DNA from 2 places in the Sulfuriflexus mobilis genome. Region 1 is predicted to be linked to the other one. Evidence: predicted binding sites of a transcription regulator. Region 1 holds the regulator's gene; the other holds the start of a gene.
What was found. Region 1 encodes sigma-54, which starts transcription at its own class of promoters, with help from an activator protein. Its sites were predicted from a motif close to TGGCANGNTNCNTGCTT; they were not measured.
Positions count from the first base shown of each region.

Region 2: a site for sigma-54 is predicted at 7,633-7,649, ahead of EL386_RS08535 (CmpA/NrtA family ABC transporter substrate-binding protein). Genes of this name have one in related genera too.

Region 1 covers NZ_AP018725.1:637,135-646,626, forward strand. The annotation lists gene mgtE (magnesium transporter) at 1-945, opposite strand, end outside; gene ptsP (phosphoenolpyruvate--protein phosphotransferase) at 1,060-2,805, opposite strand; gene EL386_RS03285 (HPr family phosphocarrier protein) at 2,817-3,086, opposite strand; gene EL386_RS03290 (PTS sugar transporter subunit IIA) at 3,086-3,475, opposite strand; gene rapZ (RNase adapter RapZ) at 3,472-4,326, opposite strand; gene hprK (HPr(Ser) kinase/phosphatase) at 4,323-5,285, opposite strand; gene ptsN (PTS IIA-like nitrogen regulatory protein PtsN) at 5,287-5,751, opposite strand; gene hpf (ribosome hibernation-promoting factor, HPF/YfiA family) at 5,787-6,125, opposite strand; gene EL386_RS03315 (RNA polymerase factor sigma-54) at 6,160-7,638, opposite strand; gene lptB (LPS export ABC transporter ATP-binding protein) at 7,728-8,453, opposite strand; gene lptA (lipopolysaccharide transport periplasmic protein LptA) at 8,450-8,968, opposite strand; gene lptC (LPS export ABC transporter periplasmic protein LptC) at 8,958-9,492, opposite strand, start outside.
Region 2 covers NZ_AP018725.1:1,719,836-1,729,327, forward strand. The annotation lists gene nirB (nitrite reductase large subunit NirB) at 1-224, opposite strand, end outside; gene EL386_RS08515 (NarK family nitrate/nitrite MFS transporter) at 693-2,171, shown strand; gene EL386_RS08520 (bifunctional protein-serine/threonine kinase/phosphatase) at 2,235-3,947, shown strand; gene EL386_RS08525 (ABC transporter ATP-binding protein) at 4,109-4,981, opposite strand; gene EL386_RS08530 (ABC transporter permease) at 4,997-5,932, opposite strand; gene EL386_RS08535 (CmpA/NrtA family ABC transporter substrate-binding protein) at 6,082-7,488, opposite strand; gene EL386_RS08540 (ANTAR domain-containing response regulator) at 7,780-8,415, opposite strand; gene EL386_RS08545 (glucose-1-phosphate adenylyltransferase) at 8,412-9,492, opposite strand, start outside.

The sequences.
Region 1 (9,492 bases):
GGCAATAAAGGCAGTAATGAGGTTAATGCCCAGCCAGATAGCACGGCGGCGGGTACTCGTGAGCACCGGTGCGAACATGTCGTTCTCTTCACTCAGACCGGCCATACTCATGAGCGAGTGTTCGGCCTCCTGGCGGATAACGTCGACGACGTCATCGATGGTGATACGGCCGAGCAGTTCGCCGTCATCATCGACCACGGGTGCCGAGATCAGGTCGCGTTGCTGGAACAGGCTGGCAACCTCGGTGGCGGCCATGTTTGCCGAGACGCCTTTCAGTTCATCCTTGATGAGGTCACTGACCTGCAGACTGGGTTCGCGGGTGAGCAGATCGGTCAGGCGCACCTGGCCGATGTAGCGGTTTTTGCGATCAACCACAAACAGGTTATCTGTCATGGCCGGGATTTCACCGCGACGGCGCAGGTAGCGCAGCACCACGTCGAGATTGACGTCGGGGCGCACCGTGATGGTGTCGGTGTTCATAAGACCCCCGGCGCTGTCCTCCGGGTAAAACAATACGGCCTCAAGTCGGCGGCGGTCCTGGCTATCCATGGATTGCAGGACCAGGTGGGTGACGGTATCCGGCAGGTCCTGGATAAAGTCAGCCAGATCGTCGGCCTCAAGGGTTTCGGTCATGGCCAGCAGTTCAGTGGTCTCCATCTGCTTGATGAGGTGTTCACGAATGTCATCGTTGACCTCAAGCAGGACATCGCCCTGTAATTCCGGTTCGACCAGTTCCCAGATGAACTGGCGCTTATCCTGTGGCAGGGATTCGAGCAGGTGGGCGACCTCGGCCGGGTACAGGCCGTTGAGCATGCGGCGCATCTGTTTGAGGGTGCCGCTTTCGAGAATTTTTGAGAAGGCCTGCAGACGCTGATACGGCTGATGTTCCTCATCGGCAACAGGGTTATGCGTAGGCTCGACGTGTTTTTCTGTATTTTCGGACATGCTACGATTTCTCACCAGTGCATTCTGTGGAATGCAAACCCTAAGTAAAACCATTCTACCGTTCTGCACGCTGGCTTGCACGCGATGATGGTCACATTAGTGGAAAGTCAGCATCTAGTCCTGATCGGCGAGGTTCATACGGGCGATGATCTTCTCAACATCACTTTGCCGCGCACTGGTGAGGGATTTACGTGCGGGTTTTTCCAGCAGCCGGGTATCGCTGTTGTTAATAATGCGTTTAACCTCGAGCAGCACGGAGGGGTGCATGCTGAATTCGCGCAGGCCGAGGCCGAGCAATAGCCGGGTCAGGCGTGGGTCGCTGGCCATTTCACCGCACATGGAGACGGGGATGCCGGCCTTGTCGGCGGCACGGATAGTCATGTGGATTAATTGCAGTACCGCCGGATGAACCGGGTCATAGAGGTAGTTGACCTCATCATCGATGCGGTCGATAGCCAGGGTGTACTGGATCAGATCGTTGGTGCCGATAGACATGAAGTCGAGGTGCTTGGCGAACTGGTTGGCGGAGATGGCCGCGGCCGGAACCTCGATCATGCCACCGACGGGTAGGTCATCGGCGTAGGCCAGTCCTTCGCGGTCCAATTGCAGCTTGGCCTCGTCGATCAACTGTTTGACCTGTTGCAGTTCGGCAAGATTGGAGAGCATCGGGATCATCATGCGTACCGGGCCATGTGCCGAGGCTCGCAGGATGGCGCGTAGCTGGGGTATGAATAGCGCGGTGTCACGCAGGCACAGACGCACGGCGCGCAGGCCGAGGGCCGGATTAGAACCGAGAGGCTTGTTATTGGTGATGCCGTCGACCTGCTTGTCGGCACCCAGGTCAAAGGTACGGATGGTGACCGGTGCACCCTTGAGGGATTTCACCACGTGGCGGTAGGCGCGGTACTGCTCTTCCTCATCAGGGGTATCGACGCGGTTCATGTATAGAAACTCGGTACGGTAGAGGCCAACACCGTCGGCGGCGGCCTTTTTCACGACCGGGATGTCTTCCGGCAGTTCGATATTCGCATGTAGCCTGATGGTCTTGCCATCGAGGGTGATCGCCGGTTTACCCTTGAGGGCCTTGAGTTCAGTGAGGCGACGCTTTTCTTCGCGTTGGCGGCCTTTGTAATGACGCCGGATGCGTTCATCGGCCCCGGCGATCAGGTGACCGGCGCGGCCATCAATGATGATCTCTTCATTGTCATTCAGGTAGCGGCGGGCATTACGCAGGCCGACGATCGCGGGGACACCAAGACCGCGGGCGAGGATCGAGGTGTGTGAGGTCGGTCCACCAAACTCGGTGACAAATCCGGCCACGCCGTAGTGTTGCATCAGAACGGTATCGGCCGGGGTCAGGTCATCGGCAACGAGGATACAGCCCTTCAGACGACTGTCGAGTTCGGTGCTGTGGCTGGACTCGTCGAGCAATAGGGATTGCACACGATTGATGACATGATCAATATCGTCGCGGCGGGTACGCAGGTAGGGGTCGTCCATGGCATCAAACACGGCAACCACGCTATCGCGTTGTTGCTTGAGGGCCCACTCGGCATTGCACTGCTGCTCACGAATGAGCTTGAACGGTTCTTCAGAGACCATTCCATCTTCAAGCATGAGCAGGTGGGCATCGATAAAGGAACTGATATCGGCCGGGGTGCCGGCGGGGATGTGTTTACGAATTGCCTTGAGCTGTGCACGGGCAGCGTTCACTGCGGTCTTCAGACGGGTGATTTCCTCGTCGACGAACTTCGGCGGTACCACATATTCCGGGATCTCGAGCTGACCGCGCTGCAGCAAGTGAACCTTGCCGATTGCGACACCGCGTGAGACACCAACTCCGGAAAGTGCAATGCTCATTAACCTACCTCTTACTCGTCTTCACCAAAACGATCAGTGATGAGTTCACTGATCTTTGCAATAGCCTCGTCCTCATCACTGCCAATAGCACGCACGGTCAGGTCGGTACCTTTTGATGCGGCGAGCATCATGACGCCCATAATGCTCTTGCCGTTCACGGTTTTGCCGTTACGGGTCAGTTCAATCTTGCTATCAAAGCCTGAGGCGAGGGTAACAAACTTTGCCGCCGCGCGCGCATGCAGGCCAAGTTTATTGATAATAGTGACGTTGGCTTCGGTCATTAATCTTGTTCCGTTTTGCAGGTCAGAACGCCATCACGGCCGCCGCTGACGGCCTTGTCGGCCAGTTCATCGAGGCTCAGGCGCGGGTAGTTGAGTACACGCACCAGCATGGGCAGATTGATACCACCAACAACACGTACATTATGATTGGTCCGTAGGCGGCAGGCGATATTGCTGGGCGTTGAACCGTACATGTCGGTTAATACCAGGGTGGCCTCGCTCTTGGCGATCAGGTCTTCGGCCTGGCTGACGATCTCATCGGGGTTGTGCTCACGGCGCACGGCGATGACATTAATTGTCATCGGGCTGACACCGAGCATGTGCACGGCGGTATCGACCATGGCTGAACCGATCTGGTCGTGGGTGATGATTAATAAACTGACGCTCATGTAAGTTCTCGGTGGCGGATCAGGACATTCTCGCGTTGTTGCTGAAACAGCTCTGCCAGTTGTCTGACCATGTATACTGAACGGTGTTGGCCGCCGGTACAACCAATGGCAATAGTCATGTAATTGCGGTTGGCCTGTTCGAATTTTGGCAGCCAGTTGCCGAGAAAGTGCCCGATTTCATCGAGAAGTTTACGGGTTTCACTCTGTTGTTCAAGAAAATCCTCGACGGCCTTGTCCGCACCAGTCAGGGGGCGCAGCGCAGGTTCCCAGTGCGGGTTGGGCAGGCAGCGCACATCAAAAATAAAGTCCGCCTCGGTCGGCACGCCGTATTTGAAACCGAAAGATTCGAACAACACCGACATGCCGTGCGCCGAGTCAGTGATGTGCTCAGTGACGAAGTCACGCAGGTCTTGCGGCGTCATGTGACTGGTATCGACATGTTGCGAGGCCATTGCAAAAATGCTCTCGAGCATTTTACGCTCTTGCCTGATCGCCTCAGCAAGAGAGCAGCTATCGCTGCTCAGTGGGTGGCGACGGCGCGTTTCGCTGTAACGCTTCAGCAAGTGATTATCGTCAGCCTTGAAATAAATGATCCGGCAATCAATGCCATGCAGGCGGATGTTTTCCAGTATGTCATGGATGTCATCACTGGCATTGAGCATGGTGCGGGCATCAATGCCTACTGCAGTGTTCTCAAGGACAGTATCCGTGCTGGTCCGCATTTGTGTGGCGAGATTTGGCAGCATCGACAATGGCAGGTTATCAATGCAGTAAAAATCGAGGTCTTCGAGGGTGCGCAAGGCAGTACTCTTCCCGGAGCCCGACAGGCCACTGATGATGAGGAGTTTCATTCCCTGTCTTGTTCCAGAAATTGTTGTTGTCGTTGTATGAAATCTTCGGCAGCGTGATAACCCTTCAGCGTCAGGATATGGTTGCGTACGGCAATTTCCACAAGTACCGCGAGGTTGCGACCTGGTGCCACCGGCAGGGTGACCTGTTCCACTTCCACGCCAAGGATACTTTTTTTCTGGTGACTGCCGCAGAGACGGTCGATATGCAGCAGCTGGTCTTCGTCCATCTTTTCCAGATGGACGATCACACGTAGGTATTTACTGTCTTTGATGGCACTATCACCAAACATGGCACGGATATTCAGTACGCCCAGGCCGCGCACCTCAAGGAAGTTCTTGATGGGTGGTGGACAACTGCCACTCAGGGTATCGGGGCCAATACGGGAAAACTCGGGGGCGTCATCGGCAATCAGGCGGTGGCCACGACTAATCAGCTCCAGCGCCAGTTCGCTCTTACCAACACTGCTCTCGCCACTCAGCAGGACACCGATGCCGATGACCTCCATGAACACACCATGAATGGTGGCGCGCTCGGCGAGACTGTGTGACAAGTAGTATTGCAGATTATTAACGAGAAACTGACTGTTCTGGGTAGAGCTATAGAGTGGCAGGCCGGTATTCTCGGAACGGGCAATAAAGTCATCGGGGACGTCAATGCCATTGGCAATGATGATGCAAAGCGGGTTGCCCTCGTAGAGGCGGTTGAGTGACTCATGCCTGCCCTGTTGCGACAGGCGCATAAAGTATTCTATTTCACGGTAACCGATGATTTGAATACGGTGTGGGTGAATAAAGTTCAGGTGCCCGACGTAGGAGACATCCCGGTCATCTTCGTCCGTGATTTGCGGCCCATCGAAATGAATATGACGATCTTCGCCATTACTCCCGGCAACATGCACAAGTGCCAGTTTATTGCGATGGGTATCGAACAGGGATTTGACAGAGATGTTTTCAGTCATGTCAGTCTGTGGCGGCCTGCCAGTGTGTTAGAAGTGTGTAGATTTCTTCATTGCTGGTGGCGTGCCGCAATTTTTCACAGTAAGCCGTATCGCTGAACATTTGTGCCAGTTGCGAGAGGATCTTCAGGTGTTCATCGGTAGAGGCCTCTGGCACCAGCAAGCCGAAGACCAGGTCTACCGGCTGGCCATCTATGGCATCAAAGTCGATGCCCTCGCGGAGCTGCATGAATGCACCGATGGTCTTGTCGCCGCTCTGGATACGCCCGTGCGGAATGGCAACGCCATGGCCAAGGCCAGTACTACCCAGGCGTTCACGTGATAGCAGGCTATCAAAGATCTCGCCCTGGGTAAGACTGGCATCGGCATTCAGCATCAGTGCGCCGACTTCCTCCAGTGCACGTTTTTTACTTGCCGGAGTGGCTGCACAGCTAATGCGCTCCGGTGAAAGTATATCGCTGATATTCATATTATAGATTTACTATTAAGGTTTTTAATAAGGGGTTATTCAGGGATTTCCTGAAACTCCTGGTTTTTCAGGCCACCTTCAGAACGATGATGGTCGGTGGTTTTTTCCTTATGCTTGATAATCTGGCGATCAAGCTTATCGACCAGTGAATCGATCGCAGCGTACATGTCTTCATCGACTGATTCAGCAAACAACTTGTGACCGGTAACGTGCACGGTGGCTTCGGCCTTCTGACGGAGTTTTTCCACAGTCAGAATAACGTGCGTGTTCGTGACGTTATCGAAGTGTCGTTCAAGTCGTTCGAACTTGCTGTTCACATAATCACGCATAGAATCGGTGATGTCGATGTGATGTCCAGTGAGGTCGATTTGCATAGTAGTGCTCCTCTGGGTTGAGGCTGGTGCATGATTACATCAGCCGTTTACGTTCGTTGGAAGGCGGGATCGACATGGCCTCGCGGTATTTTGCGACGGTGCGTCGGGCCACGTTTATGCCCTGTTGTTCCAGGAGTGAAGCGATCTTGTTATCACTCAGGGGTTTCTTCGGTTCTTCAGCCGCGATCAGTTTTTTGATCAGGGCGCGGATAGCGGTGGATGAACACTCGCCGCCGCTGGCGGTACTGACATGGCTGGAGAAAAAGTATTTCAGCTCAAAGATGCCACGCGGGGTATGCATATATTTGCGTGTGGTAACACGGGAGATGGTTGATTCATGCATCTCCACGGCCTCAGCGACATCGTGCAGCACCAGTGGCTTCATGGCCTCTTCACCGTGCTCAAGAAAACCGCGCTGGTGTTCAACAATACAGGTGGCGACCTTGAGCAGGGTCTCGTTGCGGCTTTGCAGGCTTTTTAGTAACCAGCGGGCCTCTTGCAGGTTATCCTTGAGAAAGTTGTTATCCTGGCTGTTGTCGGCACGGCGGATCATGCCAGCGTAGAGGTCATTAATACGTAGCTTGGGTGCAACATCCGGATTCAGTTCCACACGCCACACGCCCTTGTGCTTACGGACATAGACATCGGGTACGATATATTCGGTACGTTGGCTGGAAAGGTGGCTGCCGGGACGCGGGTTCAGTGAACGTATCAGGGTGATGACCTGTTGCATGTCCTCTTCGTTAAGCTTCATACGACGCATCAATTGCGGGTAATCATGCGCGGCCAGCAGCTCGAGGTGTTCACTGACCATCTGCATGGCTTGTTCACGCCATGCTGTCTCCGGGGAAAACTGACGTAGCTGCATGAGCATGCACTCGCCAAGGTCACGTGTGGCGACACCTGGCGGGTCAAAGTTCTGTACTTGTCTTAATACGGCCTCGACCTCGTCAAGTTCGAGTTCGGGCAGTTCGTCCTGCAGGCTTTCGAGAAGTTCCTCAGTACTGCTCTCAAGGTAACCGTCTTCGCCGATCGCGTCGATGATCGAGGTGGCAACCGTCATGTCGGTATCGGAAAACGGGCTCATGCGCATCTGCCACATCAGGTGGTCATGCAGGCCCTCCTCGTCATCACTGTTGATGTCGAAATCACGCTGGCTGAACTCGGAGCTGGCCGGGCCGCTGGATTGGTAACTCGGTTCATAAATGTCATCCCAAGCGGTATCGACCGGCAGGTCATCGGGGATATCGGCCTGTTGCATGGCCTTGTCGGTGTCGGCTGCGGCAATGTCATCCTTGGCAGAGGGTTTTTCCTTGTCCTTGCCGTGTTCTTCCTGGCTGCTGTCAGCGCCTTCCTCACCCTCGGCGATCTCAAGCATGGGGTTGCTGTCGAGGGCCTCCTGGATCTCTGAACTCAGCTCCAGCGAAGACAATTGCAACAGCCGGATGGCTTGTTGCAACTGCGGAGTCATGGTCAGGTTCTGGCCCAGACGAAGCTGGATGGACTGCTTCATGTGCGGTTCGGATCTTTCATTAAAGGCAGACGTGTTACCTAACTAATATTCTAGCGCAACATTCGTGCCAGTACAGGATAAAATTGACATCAGAGGGTGAAATGTTGGCCAAGATAGACCTCACGCACCTGCTTGTCGGCGAGCAGGCTTTCCGGGTCACCCTCGGCGATGATCGCCCCGGCATTCATAATGTAGGCACGCTCACAGATACCGAGGGTTTCCCGAACATTATGGTCGGTTATTAATACGCCGATGCCGAGCTCACGTAAGTGATTGATAATTGAATTGATGTCCACGACTGAGAGCGGGTCGACGCCGGCAAACGGCTCGTCGAGGAGGATAAAATCCGGACGCGTGGCCAGGGCGCGGGCGATCTCAACCCGGCGGCGTTCACCACCGGACAGGCTCATGCCGAGGCTGTCGCGGATGTGCGAGATATGCAGTTCACGCAACAATTCCTCGGTCTCGGTTTCGATTTGCTCCGCCGACAGGCCCGGCATCGATTCGAGGATGGCGCGGATGTTGTCCTCGACACTGAGCTTACGGAATACCGAGGCTTCTTGAGGCAGGTAGCCGATGCCGAGTCGGGCACGGCGGTGCATCGGGAAGTGGCTGATGTCGGTATCGTCGAGATAGATATGCCCGGCATCGGCCGAGATCAGCCCTACCATCATATAAAAGCTGGTGGTCTTGCCGGCGCCATTCGGGCCTAGCAGGCCGACGACCTCACCACTGTTGATGTGCATCGAGACATCATTGACGACGTTGCGAGAACGATAGGTCTTGAAGAGTTTTTCTGCACGCAGGGCACTCATTTTTTCGGGTCTTTTTTACTCGGTTGCAGGATCATTTGTACACGGCCTTTTTTGCCGTCCTCACCGCCGCCGCGCGCCTCAACCAAGTCGCGTCGGGTATCATAAACAATGTGCTCACCCTGGAAGACATCACCACCCTGAATGACCTCACCCTCACGGCGTACGATCAGGATCTCCTTGACAGCGTCGTAAAACAGCTCGCGACCCTCGGCGATGACGTCATCAGGTTTGTTGTCCGGACGTTGCTGAAAGTGGGCGCGTTTGCCCGTGGCGTGGACCCTGTCGAGGTCCTTGTTCTTGTCGCGGTAGACGATGACCACGTTACCCTTGATGAGAATACTGCCACGGGTGATGACAACATTGCCACGAAAGGTACTGATGCCCTTTTCATCATCAATATCGACACGGTCTGCCTCAATGTTCATGGGCTGGTCCTTGTCGCTCTTCAGGGCCAGGGCCGGCAGGGGCAGTAACAGGCAGAGCAGGAGTATGGAAGAATAGAACTTATTGTTCATAGTGCACCCGTACATCATCAAGCAGTTGTAATTGTCCTTCACGCACATAGGCACGCATACCAATGGCAGTGGTTTTGCGTTTCTCACTCAGCATAGTGACAGGTTGGTCGGTTTCGGCAAAGTCGGTTTTCGGATGAATGCGCAAACGTTCCGTTAACAGTTTCACCGGGCGGTTGTCCGGACCACTGTGGCGGTCGATGACGACATTACCACTGAGCAGTACCAGCTTGTTATCTGCCGCTACCCAGCCACGGTCGGACCTGACGATCCAGGGTTTACCGGTTTCACGGTACAGGGTCATGGTCGGCATGTTCAGTTCGGTGCTGTCATCATCCGGGTAATGCAGCATCTTGTCGGAGATCAGCAGGGAACTGGGGCGGCCTAGATCATCCATGGTCGTCATTTCAAAGTTGTCCATATAATAGTCCGGGACATGGCGCTGTTTAGCCTGTTTTTGTGCAGGGTCTTCATCTCCTTGCTTGCCTTCTTCCTGGAGCCAGATGCTGGCGCTGGCCAGTGACAAC
Region 2 (9,492 bases), 1.1 Mb from region 1:
AGGGTGATATGGTTATCGATATACCACTGTTCATCATTGAGCATGATCTCATCAATGGTCTTCTCGCCGGCCAACACCGGTGAGAGCATAATGCGATTGTAGTTGCCGTATGGCTCTGCGCCAAAGACTGTAATGTCATACAGGTCAGGGGCGACTTTAAGGAGTTCTTCGAGGGTTCGTACACCGGCCATGCCGTTGCCGATAAGGACAAGTTTTTCTTTCATTGGGCTTCCCATGTTGCACTGACTCGCCGTTGAGCCGTGTCCTGCTAAATTAGCTAATCCTGATAGAGCAACATGCGTGCCAAAATCGATTTTTCCGGTTTCCCCCCTGAATTTCGCACTTTTCGACAGAAATTCCCCCTATTGCACCAATTTATCGCACTATTTTGATGCGTTCGCAGTAATTATGCATCGTTATGAACCATCGGCTTTATGCCCCATATATATAGGTGCAGGCATGAATCTTTATGCCAGGCATGGAGATTGTCGCTGGTTTAGCCCTCCCGAACGCGCCCTGCTTGTGCAGACCGCATATCTTTACTCTGACTGTTATATGAATAATAGCCGGTGTTTTTGCCAAATTATAAAGTTGGCATGTTCATTGCTCTGGAGTGTGGCATTAGCGAATAAAGCTGCCGCAAAGAAGCGGCACAGCATGATTAAATGACCCATCGAAGGGAGTTAGAAGTAATGAGTACCGACACCAGTAAGCTCAACCTGCTATCGTTCAGCGGCAACACAAAGATCTTGCACCTGACCTGGGTGGCCTTTTTTATCAGTTTCTTTGTCTGGTTTAACCACGCACCACTACTGGCGTATATACGTGACGAATTTGGGCTTAGCCCACAGCAAGTCAAAACCCTGCTCATCCTCAACGTCGCGCTGACTATTCCCGCAAGAATCATCGTCGGCATGCTGGTAGACAAGCTCGGTCCGAGGATCATGTACTCTGCCCTGCTCTCAATATCCAGCCTGCTTTGTTTCGGTTTTGCCTTCGCCGACAGCTTTGAGCAGATGGCCATCATGCGCTTCCTGCTCGGCTTTGTCGGCGCCGGCTTCGTGGTCGGTATTCGTATGATTGCAGAGTGGTTCCCGGCCAAGCAACTGGGCGTGGCGGAAGGTATTTATGGTGGTTGGGGTAACTTTGGGTCTGCCGCCGCGGCATTGAGCCTACCGACACTGGCTCTGATATTTGGTGGTGAAGAAAATGGCTGGCGTTACGCCATTGCCATGACCGGTGTCATCGCCCTGGTTTATGCCTTTATTTATTACTTCTCAGTCAGTAACACCCCAAAGGGGTCTACCTACTTCAAGCCAAAGAAGACGGGTGCCATGGAAGTGAGTACGCCCGGAGACTTTTTCCTTTACATGCTGATGAACATTCCTATGTTTGCTGCACTGGCCCTGTTGACATGGAAACTGGGACCGACCAACCTGAACCTGCTCGCCGCCAGTATTACCTACACGCTCTATGGTCTGCTGGTGCTGCTATATATCTACCAAACCATGCACATCTACCGCATCAATAAACATGTGTTTGAAAAGGCCGTGCCTGAGATTGACCGTTATAAGTTCAAGCAGGTCGCCGTACTAGACCTCTCTTACATGGTGACATTTGGTTCGGAGCTGGCCGTGGTCTCCATGCTGCCCCTGTTCTTCCTCGATACCTTTGACCTGGGTATGGTTGAGGCTGGCCTGCTCGCCTCCGGTTATGCCTTCATGAACCTCGTCGCCAGACCCGGTGGCGGCCTGATCAGTGACAAGTTCGGCCGTCGCAAGACCCTGTTGATCCTGCTGGCTGGATTGGCCATTGGCTACTATATGATGAGCCAGATAGATTCCAGCTGGAATTTATTCCTGGCCGTGGTCATTACCATGGTCTGCTCATTCTTTGTCCAATCGGGTGAAGGTGCCGTATTTGCTATGGTGCCACTGGTGAAACGTCGCATGACAGGCCAGGTCGCCGGCATGGCGGGCGCCTACGGCAGTGTAGGGGCCGTGAGCTTTCTGACCATCCTCTCCTTTGTTTCACCACAAATATTCTTCCTGGTGATCGCTGCATCCGCTGTGGTGGTTCTGGCCATCGTCTTCTTGTTCCTCGAAGAACCACGTGGCGAGATGGCCGAGGTGTTGCCGGATGGCACTGTGCAGATGATTGAAGTAGAGTAAGCCTCATCAGCTTGTCATTAAGGGGCCAGCGTCGCTTCACAGCGACGTTGGCTATTGATATATATGATGCAATCCCAACCTGGCATCCAGTCCGGGCAATGCAGTGAAGCCGGCGTCAAGGCGATTAATGATGATGCCTGCGACATCCGCATTCCCGATGAACCCCTGCTCAGCACCAAGGGCATTGTTGCACTCATCGCCGATGGCGTAAGCCGCAGCGAGGCAGGACGTGAGGCCAGTCATGCCTGTGTACGTGGCTTTCTCAGTGATTACTATAGCACCCCGGATTCCTGGTCGGTGAAAAATGCCGGGCAAAAGATTATCGGCTCACTCAATACCTGGTTGTACAGCCAGGCGCAGAGAAAGTACGACTCTGACCGTGCCATGCTGACCACGCTCAGTAGCCTGGTCATAAAATCAGGCACTGCACACATCTTCCATGTAGGCGATACACGTATCTACCGTCTGCGTGATAATGATCTCGAATGCCTGACCCAGGACCACCGCGTCTGGGGCTCCGGGGAAAAGACCTACCTTGGCCGGGCCATGGGGGCTGATAGCCACATTGATATCGATTACCGCAGTCTGCCCGTCGAGGTGGGTGACCTGTACCTGCTCGCCACAGATGGCATTTATGAATTCATCAGCGATAGCGAACTAAAAAGATACTTGCGTGAGGGTCGAGAGATGCCGGAGGCCACCGCACGGAAAATCGTCACCCGTGCCCTGGAGGGGGGAAGTAATGACAATGCCACCTGCCAGATACTCCGTGTTGACCACCTGCCAGAGCTCGATGAAGAGGCATTCTACCGGCAGCTAACCGAATTGCCCTTCCCGCCATTCCTTGAGGCCGGCATGGTTCTGGACGGTTACCGTATTACGCGAGAGATCCATGCCAGTTCGCGCACCCAGGTGTATGCCGCGCAGGATGTGGCAACGGGACAACGTGTCATCCTGAAGACCCCCTCGGTTAATTACGAAGACGACCCTGCCTACATTGAACAGTTTCTTCACGAGGAATGGATAGGCCGACGCATTAATAACAGTCACGTATTGAAGGTGATCGTACCGACTCGCCGGCGGCGTTTTCTCTACTATGTCACTGAGTATATAGAGGGTCAGACACTGCGTGAATGGATGCAGGAGAACACCCGCCCGTCCTATATTGCCGTACGTAATATTCTCGAGCAGATCGCCGGCGGCTTACGCGCATTTCATAAACTTGAAATGCTGCACCGCGATCTAAAGCCGGAAAATATCATGTTCGATGATAGTGGCCGCCTCATCATTATTGACTTTGGCTCGACCCGGGTCGCCGGCATCGATGAAAAACATGCGCCATTCGAACGTGACAACATACTCGGCACGCTGGATTATGCCGCACCGGAATTCTTTGAGGGTTATGCGGGCAGCACCTATTCCGATATCTATTCGCTTGGTGTCATCGCCTATGAAATGCTGACCGGTCACCTGCCCTACAAACGCGCCCTCACTGCTAAAAGGCTGTCACAGGCCCGGTATACACCGGTCAAGCACTATACGCCCGAGGTACCCGCCTGGGTGGATGCCGCCATACACAAGGCCGTCAACCTGAAACCGGAAAAACGCTATACCAGACTGTCCGAGTTCATTCACGACCTGGGCACCGCCAATCCGAATTTCATCAATAAAGAACCTGTGCCGCTGATGCAGCGCAATCCACTCGCCTTCTGGAAAACATTCGCCCTGCTATTGCTATTCACCAACCTGGCATTAATTATATATATTTTCAAATAATTCGGCATGGCGGGCGTTCCCTTGCGCGCAGCCAGGCCATCATCGTCAGCTAAGAAACAAAACAGCCCCAGCAACCTCGCCAGCCATCATTATGGTTATCGGCATAAATACGCCTATGCTATCGAATACCTTTCCTGCTCACAGAACATAGTCGATGTGCATCAGGCCGCATCCTCCTGTGAGTAAGCGACTGTCTCCTTCTCCTCTTTTTCATTTTCCCCGGTATCAACTGAAGCGGATACCTGCTGAGCCGGGTTATGCTGGCGGTCATAAAGGAACTTCAGCACCTGGGCACGATAGTGGTTGTACTGCGGGTCATCGGCCAACTGCAAACGGTCTCTGGGCCTGTCCAGCTCGATCTTCAGAACCTCGCCTACTGTTGCCTCCGGACCGTTGGTCATCATGACGATACTATCAGATAACAACACAGCCTCATCGACGTCATGCGTGATCATAATCACAGTATTGCCGAGTTTGGCATTGATCTCCATGATAGAATCCTGCATATGCGCACGTGTCAGCGCATCGAGTGCCCCCAGCGGCTCATCCAGCAACAGGACCTCGGGTTCCATTGCCAGTGCCCGTGCAATACCGACACGCTGTTTCATGCCTCCGGATATCTCCGAGGGGCGCTTGTGTAGGGCGTGTTCCATATGCACGAGTTCAAGGTTGTGCTTAATCCATTCATCGGCCTCGGCCTTTGTCTTCTTGCCCTTGAATATAGAATTCACGGCCAATGCAACATTTTCATAGGCTGTCAGCCATGGCAACAGAGAATGGTTTTGGAAAACCACAGCCCGGTCTGGTCCGGGCTCGTTGACCTCTCTGCCATTCAGGATCACTCCGCCACGACTGGCCCGATAAAGACCGGCGACAATATTCAGGACTGTCGACTTGCCACAGCCCGAGTGACCAATGATGGAAACAAATTCGCCTTTATTGATCTTCAGGTTGACATTCTTCAGCGCTGTAAAGACACCACCCGGTACGGGAAAATCCATACTTACATCTGAAATTACTAAATGTTCACTCATTGCCACATTCTCCACTTATCGTAACTCAAGGCTCTTGTCCCAGCTAACCGACTTTTGCAGCATCAGCATAAGCTTATCGAGCATAAAACCAATTACGCCAATAACAAACACGGCAACCATGATCCGTGCCAGGGAATTAGAACTACCATTCTGAAATTCATCCCAGACAAACTTTCCAAGCCCCGGGTTTTGCGCCAGCATTTCTGCCGCGATCAACACCATCCAGCCAATACCCAGAGACACGCGCAGGCCGGCAAACATCATCGGCACTGAGGCTGGCAATACAATTTTGACCACTTTGGTCCACCAGCCAAGTCTTAATACCCGACCCACATTGAGAAGGTCCTTATCAATAGATGTTACACCGACTGCTGTATTGATGATCGTAGGCCAGATACAGCAAAGCGTTACAGTAATCGCTGAGGTCAGGTATGACTTGGAAAACATCGGGTCGTCACTGACATACACCGCGCTGACGATTATGGTCACAATCGGCAACCACGCCAGAGGGGACACCGGCTTGAATATCTGAATAAGCGGATTTATCGCCCTGTATAACGTGATGCTAATCCCGCAGGCCACACCTATAGGAATAGCAAATAGCGAGGCAATAATGAATCCACTCGCCACGGTATAAATACTGGTAAAGACCTGGTCAAAGAATGTTGGCTTTCCCGTATAGTCACGTATCTTAATCTTTGCATCCGGATTTTTTTCAAGCTTCTTCGCGTTACGCGCATCCTGCCTGAGGTAAAAAGCCTCAGCCTTGTTGCGCTCTGTCACATGCTCATCAACAAGAACACGCATTTGTTCCCACACCTGAATCGGCCCAGGCACCACACCAAGCGAGGTCTGGATCTGTGAGGCAGTAAGCCCCCACATTAATAGAAAGACAATAAAGGCTATACCCGGAACAATGGCCCCTTGAAGATACGCCATGGACTTTTCCATTATGCGCATATTGCCAAGTGACTGTTGCAGGCTGGCGAAGAGAGAGAGTTCACTTGCGGATCTTTTTAGTGTCTGTGTTGTCATAAACTGTCACCTTGATAGGCTATCAAACCGGGATATGCCCCCTGCATGAGCAAGGGGCATATCATTTATGGCTTGTCAGCCCCCTTTAAACCAATTGAAAACTTCTCAAGGTAGGCATTGGGCTTGCTGCCGTCATAGACAATATTGTCGATAAAGTGCTTCTGTGGTGCCTTGAAGCCGGATTCTTTAACAAAATCCGGAAACTCATCCGCCTTCATTTTGTCTTCGGCAATCAGTTCCTTTGCAGCCACGGCATAAATGTCTGGACGATAAACCTTCCTGGCAATATCCATGTACCAATTGTCAGATTTCTTCTCGGAAATCTGACCCCAGCGACGCATCTGGGTCAGGTACCAGATGGCATCCGAGTAGTAGGGATAGGTCGCGTTGTGACGGAAAAAGACATTGAAGTCCGGCACCTCACGCTTGTCGCCCTTCTCATACTCAAAGGTCCCGGTCATGCTGTTGGCAATGACATCGTAATCGGCACCAACGTACTGGCTTTTCGACAGGATCTTCACCGCCTCGGGACGATTCTTGTTGTTATTTTCATCCAGCCACTTGGCAGCACGGATCATGGCCTTTAACACACGGATGTGCGTATTCGGATTTTTTTCGGCCCAGGTCTTGCTGACACCAAAGACCTTTTCCGGGTTATCCTTCCAGATTTCATAGTCCGTGACAACCGGTACACCAATACCTTTGAAGACGGCTTGCTGGTTCCAGGGCTCACCTACGCAATAGCCATCGATGGTCCCCGCCTCCATGGTTGACGGCATCTGCGGCGGCGGGGTGACGGACAACAGTGCATCGGCCTTGATCTGACCGCTGATGTCTCCCTTTGCCGGGGCATAATAGCCCGGGTGTATGCCCCCAGCCGCAAGCCAGTAGCGTAGCTCATAGTTATGTGTGGATACCGGGAAGACCATGCCCATCTTGAAGGGCTTGCCGGCTTGTTTGTATTCCTCAATGACGGGTTTAAGCGCGTCGGCTTTAATCGGGTGTACCGGTTTGCCATCCTTGTGCGGGATGTGCTTTTTCATCTTTCCCCAGACGTCATTGGAAACGGTAATGGCATTACCATTTAGGTCCATGCTGAAGGCGGTAATGATATCGGCCTTGGTACCAAAGCCGATGGTGGCACCCAGTGGCTGTCCTGCCAGCATATGCGCCCCGTCCAGCTCACCATCGATAACACGATCAAGCAGCACCTTCCAGTTAGCCTGCGCCTCGAGGGTCACATAGAGTCCCTCATCTTCAAAGTATCCCTTCTCATAGGCAATGGCCAGCGGTGCCATATCGGTCAGTTTAATAAAACCGAATTTCAATTCCTCTTTTTCCGGCTCACCGACGGCGGCAACGGCCTGTGGTAACAGGCCTGCCGATGTCATGGAAAGGGAAAATGCCGTACCGATGAATAACTGCTTGAGGAAACCTCGTCGTGATGGGCGTAAGGCTGTTAACAACTTCATAAATCCGCTCCCGCGTTGGATATGCAAAAAAAATGGCGCCCGGACAAGGCTTTCACCCTGTTGCAGACACCATTGTCAAAATAATTCATATTGGCCTACGTTGGCCGAGTAAAATGTACTGAACGTCTACTCTGGTATTTACTAGAGCAATTCGTGTGCCAATTGTTATTAAACGCACAAAACGCTAGAAAGTAAGCATTTTTGTCGCGATATAAACAAGATTACTCAATGTGGAAGATATTATTACCGCGTAACTTGCATCATCAAGGTGCTTATTGCACCGATATAGTGCTATTGCAAGAGTGATGAAATATCGAGGATCTGTTTGGCAATATCAGCGATACGGACATTTTTATCCATGGCCATCTTACGTATTAACTTATAGGCCGTATCCTCATCACAGTGTTTTTGCTTCATCACCACGCCTTTTGCCCGATCAATATCCTTGCGGTCACCGAGTGCACACCTGGCCTCGTTCAATTCCTTTTTAAGACGCTGGCCTTCCTGAAATCGGGCTATCGCCAGGTCAATAATTGGCCTGATACGATGCCGATGGAAACCATCGACCACATAGGCGCTTACGCCCGACTTGACTACGTCGGCGATGACATCCTCACTACTTTCTTCGACAAACATAATAATCGGTACTGGCCTGTTCTTGTTTACTGCCGATACGGATTCCAGCAGACTTTCATCTGGGATACTTATGTCGACCACTATCATGCCCGGCTGATAATCCCGCGCATGATAATAGATATCTGATTTGCGATTTAACTGCCGAATATCCCGATAGCCCAGCTCAGACATGACCTCGATAAGGTCATGTGAATCGCCGGAATCATCCGTAATCAAGAGCACTTTCTCCGTCATCGCTAATACAGCGTTGTTATCACTACTCATCTCGGTAAATTTTAACTTTGTACTCAAGGCTTAACATCTGAGCGCGACTTGCCGATCGCGATCACCCCATTAGGCGTTATTTTGAACTGTTTGCCATCCTCACTGGCAGAAAAACCGATTTTCGTTGCCGCCGCGATCACGACATCCTTATCGATAATACAGTTGCGTATATGTGCGCCATCACCCACTTTCACCCCATCGAACAGAATGCTGTCTTCAACAACGGCCTCATCGCCGATATGCACATTAGAAAACAAGATCGACTTCTGCACACTACCCCCGGCAATCACGGTGCCTGACGAGATAATCGAGTTTATTGAGATACCTTCATTGCCTAACACACCCGGGACAGTCCTTGCCGGCGGGTACTGTGGCTGGTGGGTACGAATCGGCCAGTCCCGCTGATATAAATCAATAGGAGGAACCGGCTTCAACAAATCCATATTGGCTTCGTAGAAATCATCCAGGTCAGCGATATTCCGCCAGTAACCATCCTGGCTCACCCTGCCCTCTGAGGCACCAAACTCATAAGCATAGACCCGGTGGCTGTCAATCAGACCTGAAATCACATCTGTCGCCAGCCCATGGGAGGATTGTGCCTGCTCATGGTCCTTGCTGAGCGCCTCGACCAGGAGATCCTTTGAGAAGATATAAATACCCAGTGAGGAAAAAGTCTTTTTATCCACATCATCTGGTGCTTGTTGCAAACATGCTCGGACACGCTGTTCATCATCCACCTGTAGTGTTAAACAGCCCGTCGCGCACATAGCGGCTGAATCTACACAGGCCATGGTCACATCGGCGTTGTTTTTCAAATGCTGTTGTAACAACACGGCGTAGTCCATTCTATATATATTGTCCCCGGAGAGGACGATCACATATTTTGCCGGGTTTCGTTCCAGTAGATAAAGATTCTGGTAAATGGCATCCGCCGTGCCGGCATACCAGCCGCTGCCGGTCCGCATCTGCGGGGGTACGGCCGTAATGTATTCACCCAGTTCCGGGTTATAAATCGACCAGGCATCACGCAGGTGTTTTTGCAGAGAATGCGACTTGTACTGGGTCAATACCAGTGCACGCCGCAGACCGGAATGCAGACAATTA